DNA from 3 places in the Acinetobacter sp. Ac8 genome. Region 2 is predicted to be linked to each of the others. Evidence: predicted binding sites of a transcription regulator. Region 2 holds the regulator's gene; each other region holds the start of a gene.
The links. Region 2 encodes PhoB, which activates phosphate uptake and scavenging genes when phosphate is short. Its sites were predicted from a motif close to TGTCATNAANCTGTCATAA; they were not measured.
Positions count from the first base shown of each region.

Region 1 (3,293 bases), 2.2 Mb from region 2:
GCAGTAAAATAAAATGATAAAACAGCAAGAAAAACTCAGTCCATTGCAAGTTGAAAACCTATTTAAAACCTTAGCACAGCGTTTTCAGCAGCATACAGAACGACATGCACAAATGAGCTGGGATTTTGTCCAAAGACAACTTTTGCTTTGTCCTGAAAAGTTATGGGCTTTACAACAAATGGAAATGACTGGCGGTGAGCCTGATGTGGTTGTTTTACCGAACTCAGAAGGTGTGTATTTTTTTGATTGTGCAGTTGAGTCGCCAAAAGGACGGCGTAGTCTGTGTTATGACCGAGAGGCATTACTCAGTCGCAAGGATCATCCTCCTGAAGATACGGTGATCGACTGGGTAAATAAGCATGCCTTAGCACTAATGACTGAACAACAGTATTATGCTCTACAGCAAATATTCAATTTTGACTTAAAAACATCCAGCTGGGTCGAAACTCCAACGATATTACGTCAGCAAGGCGGGGCGATCTTTTGTGATCAGCGTTATGGGCGTACATTTACCTATCATAATGGTGCTGCCTCATATTATGCGAGCCGTGGGTTTCGAACCTATATCAAACTTTAACTGTTAAAAATTGACAGCGTGAAATCCTAAGATTCTGTCGAGCTTGTTTGTATTTTTGGTGTTTATATATAACTGCTGTTATATCCTACATATTGATATTTAAATTAATGATTTTCAGTTTTGGTTTGGGGAGCTGTATGCCTATCCAAGCACGACATTCATGTTGCTAAACGAAAGATCTGTCATAGATGATGAAATGATATGTACGCTATTTATAAAAGCGCTAAATTTATATGATGGTTACTCAGCTAATGAATATGTATTTTATAAAATGAGCTTTTGAATTATTGAGTCGAAAAAAAACGGCAAGATCACTTGCCGTTTTTTATTAAAGGTTCGGATTAGAAGTTATATTCCATACCTAAGCCAATAACAGTTTTCTTTTTCTCTGGTGTAGATGTAGTTGACCAATCACGCTTTTGTTGACCAACAACACCGTAGAAGCGAGCTTGCTTGTTGATGTTGTAATCAGCGCCAATCCCGTAAAGGTCTTGTTTACGATCATCACGGCCATCTAGTTCTGTCGTTGCAGAAATATATTCAGCTTTTAGCTTAATCGGTGTAGAAGGAATTGCATATGCAGCAGTGATGCCATAAGCATTTTCTTTCAAGCCTTTGAATGATGTTACTGTAGTACCAGAAGTGGTTGCAACAGTATCATCAGACGGTTTAGCAGTTTGCCATAATGCACCAAATACTAAGCCATCAAGACCCGCAGGTTTCAAGTCTACAGAACCTGTAACACGGATTGCGTCAGAGTAGATTGTGTTGCTACCTAATTCAGAGTTATATGCATTATATTTAGATGCAACACCGAAGTTACCTGCAACAGCAGCAGCAAAACCGTAGTCTTTGTTGTCATAAGTAAGTGATGTAGAGATACCATCACCGAAACTATCACGGCTACCTTTTTGACCTTTAGCATCATTTTTTAAAGCAGATGATTCTTCACCTTGCTGGAACATGATGTTGAAAGCTAAACCAGCCAATAATTTTTTATCAGTTTCAAAACCGATCACGTTTTTTAAACGATCTTCACCAACTAAAATCGCAGTCATATCGAGTTCGTTGTGATCGTTGAAGATATCTTGGTTGTTACCAGCAGCATTTTTGAAATATGAATCAAACTGACCAACTTTTAACGTTGCGATACCGTCTGATTTAATCCCCACGAAACGGTTACGGTTAGTGAAAGCATCGCCATCACCATCAGCACTGATTTGCCATTCTGCCAAGTAAACAGCAGACAATTTATCTGTTAATTTCTCTTCGCCTTTAACACCAATACGAGAAGCGTTAGAGTTTACTTTAGTTACGCTTTCGTCTTTAAAGCCATTCTTATCAATTTGATCTAAAGTTACGTTGAATTTACCATACAATGTTGGCGCTGCTTGAGCTGCGCTTATGCTAAGGGTGGCGATTGCTGCAGCGAGTAGCACTTTTTTCATTGAGATTTCTCCAAAACATGTTCAATGGGTTTGCAGTTACTTTTTTTATTCAGTAAGTGTGGGTTTGTGCACTACTTACTAACTTGCATGCAGTATCTGTAAACTTTGTTACATATCAGTGAAGAAAAAATGACAATTTAATGACGCGAATTTAACATTTGTGTAATTTGAATAAAAAAATGAGGCTTGATTAGCCCCATTGATTCTAAAAAGGTTTTTAATTAAGCCAGTGCAGCCTTAATTTTTTCAGCAAACCCTTTAATTTTTTCCTGATCACCCATTTGAATAGCATGACGACCTAATTCATGCACCGAGCTCGGAATCAAATGAAAGTGTACATGAGGTACAGTTTGTCCAGCAGCAGCTCCAGAAAGTTGCATCAATACAATACCTTGAGCATCCAAAGCTGTTTCAATTGCTTGCGCTATTTTTTGCACAATCTTGATTGTATAAGCTGCAATTTCAGGATCTAAGTCGAGCAATGTCACAGCTGGAGTCTTCGGAATAATCAGGGTATGCCCATCGGCTTGCGGCATGATATCCATAAATGCAAGCACATGATCATCTTCATAAACTTTAATTGCAGGAAGTTCACCACGTAAAATTCGTGCAAATATATTCTGATCATCATAAGCCATGTTTATTTCCTTGAAGGTGTGAATGTGATTATTTACAGTTCAATTCTTTCTGACGTTCCTTGATAGAGTCAAGTTTTTGCTGCTCTTTTTCAGAAAATTTAGGCTTACTTGTATAACAATTGTCATTATTATATTTTGCTTTTGCTTCAGGATCTTTAAAACAGAACCCTTTTGATGCATAAATGACATTGTAATCATCTTGCAATTTTTTACATTCTTGGGTGTTATCAGCAAAAGCGTGACTAGCGACTAAAATAGATAAACTAGAAAGTGTAGCAATTACATATTTATTCATGATACGACCTCGAAATTGACATATTTACATGTCACTTAATGTGATTATAAGGTTTAGTTGTGATTATTCAATGACGAAAAATTAATCTAATGTAATTTTGCTCCATGATTCATACATTTTTACCGCGGTAGAAAAATCGCTATCAGGCTCTGAAAGACTATTGGCTGCGGTAATTAAGCTTTGTGTTAAACCAAGAATAGGTGCTGATAATCTTGCATCACGAACTAAATCAATGGCAATACCTGTATCTTTTGCCAATAAGGGTAAAGCAAAGGTCAGTGGAAAGCTACGATTGAGGATACGTTGCGGTAGTGCAGTTTCAGTCACACCACTTT
Region 1 covers NZ_AP043689.1:2,732,166-2,735,458, reverse strand. The annotation lists gene ACZ5QH_RS12975 (DUF4256 domain-containing protein) at 14-577, shown strand; gene ACZ5QH_RS12970 (porin) at 919-2,025, opposite strand; gene ACZ5QH_RS12965 (HIT family protein) at 2,247-2,663, opposite strand; gene ACZ5QH_RS12960 (YARHG domain-containing protein) at 2,692-2,958, opposite strand; gene ACZ5QH_RS12955 (NAD(P)-dependent oxidoreductase) at 3,040-3,293, opposite strand, start outside.
Region 1: the regulator PhoB is predicted to act here: its motif matches at 2,153-2,171, upstream of ACZ5QH_RS12970 (porin).

Region 2 (3,293 bases):
ACGAATGCCGCCTGGGTGAACACATAGCGCTGATACACCACACTTTTCGATATCTAATTCTTGACGTAATGATTCAGTAAAACCACGTACCGCAAATTTAGATGCATTATATGCAGACTGGGTCGGTTGTGCGGTTAAACCAAACAAACTCGAAATGTTGATGATATGCCCATCACCTGTTTTTTTGATATAAGGCAAAAATTCTTTTGTTCCGTATACAACCCCCCAGAAATTGATATCCATGATCCATTCTAGTTCGTCATAAGATGCACCTTCCACGGTAGAACCTAAAGCCACACCAGCATTGTTAAAAATCATGTTTACAGAACCATGATTTTGCACCGTATCCGCAGCCCAAGCTCGCATTTCTTCAACTTTGGCAACGTTCACTTTCTTTGAGGTCACACGAACATTATACGGTTTAACCAGTTCAACGGTTTCAGCTAAACCTTTTTCATTCACATCACTAATGGATAAATGACAACCTGCTTTTGCCAATAAAATAGCAAGTTGTTGTCCCATACCAGAGCCAGCACCAGTAATTGCAGCGACTTTGTTTTTAAAATTTTTCATTGTCTATCCTTTTTTAAACCCGCACAAAGCATTCAGAGTGATGTGCAGCTCACTTGCTCAATATAATTTTGACAATCATTATTGTCAATATTATATTATGATTTAGCCGATGTTTTTTTATACAAAAATTCTAGAATAGGTTTCAATGGCTTTTATTGCTAAAATAAGCGCTTCTTTGTGACAATCAAATATGACACGAGTAATTTTTTACAATGAATGAGCCACTTTCCACTGAAAAGAAAACTATAAATAAAGCTGCCAAAGAGCGTCAATTTAAAGGCATGTCCTTATCTGAGCGGAAACTTGCACGTCGAGAAAAGTTGATCGAAGCAGGGATTGAAGCTTATGGTACGTATGGCTTTTTTTCTGTCACCGTCAAAGATATTTGTAATGAAGCCAAGCTGACTGAACGTTATTTTTATGAGTCCTTCAAAAAAAGTGAAGAGCTGTTCCAAGTCATCTTTCTACAACTGATTGAACAATTACAACAAACCGTGATGCAAGGGGTCATGCAAGCAGCACCTGATCCTAAAAATATGATTCGTGGTGGCTTAACTGCAATCTTTACCATGTTAAAAAATGATCCACGTGTGGCGCGTATTATTTATATCGATGCCATGCTGGTTCAAGAACTGCATAATCATGCCACGATCCATGAAACGATGGGCCGTTTTGACCGATTAATTCACTCCTTTGTCACCCTGATGATGCCGCATATTGAACGCAGTGAACAAGAAATTTCCTTGGTTGCCACAGGTTTAAATGGCTATGTGACTCAAATTGCGGTGCGCTGGGTCATGGGTGGATTCAAACAATCGCTTGAAGAAATTGTCTCAGCATGTGAAATTGTATTTATATCGCTGATTGATTCATTTTCATCTAAATAAGCTTTTTAGCCTGAACAATCCTGTCATAAAATCGTCATAAAACTATCAAATAGCGTATTTTTATGTTCAGTTGAAATAAATTTCTTTTCTCAAAATGGAACATTTATTTAAAAATGTCATGGATTATTCATCATATCGACGATTATTTGTCACATTTTTTTGCAAAAATTCGTCAACATCTTCTTTTTGCAATGATACTGTCATAATTAATCTTTGTAATAAGCCTGTCATAAATAAAAGACGGTACACCGTTCATACATAGGATATTGCGTTGTGAAAGATGACTATATATTAATCGTCGATGACGAACTTCCGATTCGAGAAATGATTCATACCTCATTGGATATGGCAGGTTTTCAATGCCTGCAAGCTGAAGATGCAAAACAAGCCCATCAAATGATTGTTGACCAACGACCATCTTTGATTTTACTCGATTGGATGATGCCTGGCGGTGTGAGCGGTGTAGACTTATGTCGTCGCTTAAAACGTGATGAAAACTTGGCAGAAATTCCAGTCATCATGTTGACAGCACGTGGCGAAGAAGACCATAAAGTTCAAGGTCTTGATGCTGGTGCAGACGACTATATGACCAAACCATTCTCTACCCGTGAATTGGTTTCGCGTATCAAAGCTGTCCTTCGTCGTGCCAATGCACTCAGTGGCGAAAAAACCATTGATGCCAATGGATTAATACTTGATCCAGTGAGCCAACGTGTTAGTTTTAGCGATAATATTTTAGAAATGGGTCCAACAGAATACCGCCTATTGGCATTCTTTATGACACATCCTGAACGCGCTTATACACGTGCCCAGTTACTTGATCAGGTCTGGGGTGGTAACGTGTATATTGAAGACCGTACCATAGACGTACACATCCGCCGCTTACGTAAAGTGCTTGAACCTTATGGTGCTGATCGCTACGTACAAACTGTACGTGGAACGGGTTATCGCTTCTCTACCCGTGCAGATGTTGCTTTAGGTTAAGCATTCTCAAGGTAAATAAATTTCTATGTATGAACCCTACCCCGTCCCAGATCTTGCACGAGAACATAAAAAATTCCGTTACAGTAGCTTGTGGGAATTTGCAAAACAAGATTTACGCCTACTTGGTTTTTTACTCATCATTGGCGGATTTATTGGTTTAGGGATAGGGTATTTTTGGATTTGTATTTCCATCGGTTTTGCTGTTTTTTTTCTATTTCAATTACGCTCTTTATACTTGGTGAATGAGTGGATTTCGAATCGTCCTTACGATTCTCCGCCCAATCTAGAAGGTATTTGGGGGGCACTGCTTTTTAATGTTTATCGTGCACAACGCCAAGAACGGGTTGTTCAAGCTGAAATGGTCGGATTGATTGACCGTGCGCAATCCTCACTGATAGCTTTAGCTGAAGCTGTGGTTTTAACGGATGAATTACATCAAATTGAATGGTGGAATCCTGCTGCGGAAAGACTGTTGGGCATTCAACCGCTAGATCGTGGCCGTAATATCTTGACCATTATCCGTCAGCCGAGCTTTATTGAATATTTTAATAATATCGACCAATCTCCAGATGGCATTAAAATAAAATCTTCGGTTTATGAAGAGCATTATGTACAGATTAAACTGACACGCTTCGGCAGTGAAAGTCGTTTGCTCGTTGCTTACGATGTCACACGTGTACATAATCTGGAACAGATGCGCAAAGACTTTGTCGACAATATTTCACATGAACTTCGTACCCCATTGACTGTACTCAGTGGCTATATCGAAACCTTTACCGACCAAGAAGATTTAAATCCGCGCTGGAAACGTGCCTTTGAACAGATGCAATCGCAAACACGTCGAATGAA
Region 2 covers NZ_AP043689.1:128,540-131,832, reverse strand. The annotation lists gene ACZ5QH_RS00555 (SDR family NAD(P)-dependent oxidoreductase) at 1-573, opposite strand, end outside; gene ACZ5QH_RS00550 (TetR/AcrR family transcriptional regulator) at 786-1,460, shown strand; gene phoB (phosphate regulon transcriptional regulator PhoB) at 1,734-2,444, shown strand; gene phoR (phosphate regulon sensor histidine kinase PhoR) at 2,470-3,293, shown strand, end outside.

Region 3 (3,293 bases), 780 kb from region 2:
CAGGGGATACGACTCATTATGTGAGTATCAATGATACTGGTACCAAAGCAGGTAATTATAATAATGATGGTGCAAGTGGAGCGCTTGCTGTAGCGCTAGGTGTTGGTGCGAGTGCAAAAGGAGATGGTGCTACTGCGCTTGGTCTTAATTCATCAGCCAAGAGTAAAGATGCAGTTGCGATTGGAACGGATACGCGTGCCGAGCTGGAAGGTAGTATTGCTCTTGGTAAAGGCTCAGTTGCTAATACTGCGGCGGGTATCGCTGGCTTTGATCCATTGACAGGGTTTGGTTCTAGCAATACTGGTAGTACATGGCGAAGTAGTGCAGCAGCATTTTCCGTGGGAGATGTCTCAAGGGGGATCACTCGTCAAATTACTGGTGTAGCAGCAGGTACGGCAGATACAGACGCGGTCAATGTTGCACAATTAAAGGCTGCAATATCTAAATCCAATGAAGCTAAAGGTTCTACAGAAACTGTAAGTGCAGGTAAAAATACTGAAGTAACGAAAACCACTAAGGCAGATGGCTCAACCGATTATCAAGTTGCAACCAAAGATGATGTCAGTTTTGATTCGGTCACGGTGGGTAATATTAAGGCTGATTCACAAAACAATACCATCAGTGGTTTGGCTGACGGTAAGGTGAGTGCCGATTCTGATCAGGCCATTAATGGTAGTCAATTACATGACACCGCTGAAAGTGTCGCAAATGCATTGGGCGGAAATGCAAAAGTTAATCCAGATGGAACGATCAAAACCAGTAATATTGGAAATACAGGTAAAGACAATGTGCATGATGCAATTGCTTCAATACATGGACAGGTTGCTGGTGCTAAAACCAGCGTGTCTGCAGGTAAGAACACTGTTGTAAACAGTAGCACCAATGCAGATGGTTCAAATAACTATCAAGTGGCTTTAGCAGAGGATATTCAGTTAAATTCCGTTACTGCGAATCAAGTCACAGCACAGCAAGTTACAGCGAATAAGGTCAATGTGGGTAAAGTCACGATTGATGGGACAACAAATAAAGTTAGCGGTTTAGCAAATGGTGAAATTACCTCAACCTCTACGGATGCCATTAACGGTTCACAATTACACCAAACCAATAGCAGTGTGGCGCAACATTTAGGTGGCGGCTCAACACTGAACAAAGATGGTTCGATTGGTGCACCCACCTACAATGTCGCAGGGGGAACCTTCCATAATGTAGGGGATGCCTTGGGCGCTATAGATACTCGGGTAAGTAATCTGGAACAAGCTTTCTATGACACCAATAAAAACATGGATGACTTGCGTAACGATACTTATGCAGGTATCGCAGGTGCGATGGCGGTAGGTAACTTACCACAACCCACTGAAGCGGGTATGAGTATGGTTAGTGCGGGTGTTTCGGGTTACCGAGGTGAAACTGCTGTGGCAATCGGGGTGAGCGCCATTACTGACAGCAATAAGATCGTTTGGAAAATGGGTGCTTCTGCTGACAGCCGTAGCAATATTGGTGGTGCAGTGTCTATGGGATATCAGTGGAAATAATTTTAATTAAACATAAGTATTAACTTTATATTCAAGATCAATTTTCAGGATGATCTTCAACAAAAAACTCAGTGTTTACAGAACGCTGAGTTTTTTATGCACATTACAAATTGAAAAGTAAACGATTGCTTGATCTATTAGAGCAAACCTTTAAAAAGTGTGTAAAACATTACTTGGATGATCTCTTTATTCTTTGCACATTATTTGTCTAACATATGCAATTCAAGATGATTTATTGATGAGGCAGAGTACTTTAGTGAAAGGAAAATTGTTGGCGTTAAACTTGCATAGATTCGGTAAACGGAATTTATTGGAACATATATAAAAATAAACTTAACAGCATGTTTGTTTTTTCATCAATTTGTCATAAATTTCATGAAAAATGGCAATGCCAAATGATAAATAGTTCAAATTGGTCTGAAATATTACAAATATTATTTCAGTCTGAAATATAATATTTTGCTTAAGTTGTATTGATTTTATTGGTGTAAGATACTAATTATAAATAAAAAAAATATTAATTTTGTCGCTTGTGTAGCGAAATACTGAAGTGAAATAATTATAAATTTCACTTCATATGACCTCTATTTGTCATATAATTGTCACAATTTAATTGAACAATAAGCGCATTCTAATATTCGCTAACTTTCTGCATGAATTCGAATTTACCTCCCGTCTCAGATTCTGCACAATCGTCTCAAGCTGCTAAATCGACGAATGTACATGTACCAACACCGAAATTTTTTATGCCGGTGTTTCTGACGATTATCATTGCTACCTTGATTTATATTGGGGTGCAAGTTAGTGCAGATTTAGCACATGTTCCACCGTTAAGCCTTTATTCAGTGATTCTTTTAGCGACAGCGTTATTTATCGCTTTGGGTTTTGAGTTTGTAAATGGTTTTCATGATACAGCCAATGCTGTAGCAACCGTGATCTATACCAATGCATTGCCTGCACCTGTAGCAGTGATGTGGGCAGGCTTTTGTAACTTCCTTGGGGTAATGGTTGCCAGTGGTGCAGTTGCCTATGGAATTATTGCCTTACTTCCTGTTGAACTGATCATGAATGTAGGCAGTGGCGCTGGTTTTGCTATGGTTTTTGCCATGCTGATTGCGGCGATTCTGTGGAATTTAGGCACTTGGTTCTTAGGTATTCCGGCATCGAGCTCTCATACCTTGATTGGTTCAATTTTGGGTGTAGGCATCATGAACTACATTTTGCACGCTTCAACGGGTGCAAGTGGTGTAGACATGGATCAAGTGCTTAAAGTGGGTAAAGCATTACTGTTTTCTCCTTTGATTGGTTTTGCATTTGCAGCAATTGTATTTTTGATTGTTAAAAAAATATTTAAAAAACAACTTGAGTTGTTCCAACCCCCTGAAGGCAATAAGCCACCACCACCTTTGATCCGTGCAATTCTGATTTTCACCTGTACCGGTGTAAGCTTTGCACATGGTTCAAATGACGGGCAAAAAGGTATGGGCTTAATCATGCTGATTTTGATTGGTATTGTGCCTTTGGCTTATTCGTTGAATAGAGGTTTAGACCAACAGCATTTACAGTCATTCTCACAATTGTCTGGTCAAACTGCGACGGCAATTTATGCACAGCATGCCGATATTCCAGATGAACAAGCGCGTGTAACCATCACTAAATTTATCCAAACCAAAGAAATGAATCCTGAAGTTGTTCCTGCATTGGCCAGTTTGACTGATCATTTGGGCGAGCGTGTTGGTAAATTTGGTGATCTCAAAGATA
Region 3 covers NZ_AP043689.1:906,876-910,168, forward strand. The annotation lists gene ACZ5QH_RS04275 (YadA-like family protein) at 1-1,532, shown strand, start outside; gene ACZ5QH_RS04280 (inorganic phosphate transporter) at 2,186-3,293, shown strand, end outside.
Region 3: the regulator PhoB is predicted to act here: its motif matches at 2,122-2,140, upstream of ACZ5QH_RS04280 (inorganic phosphate transporter).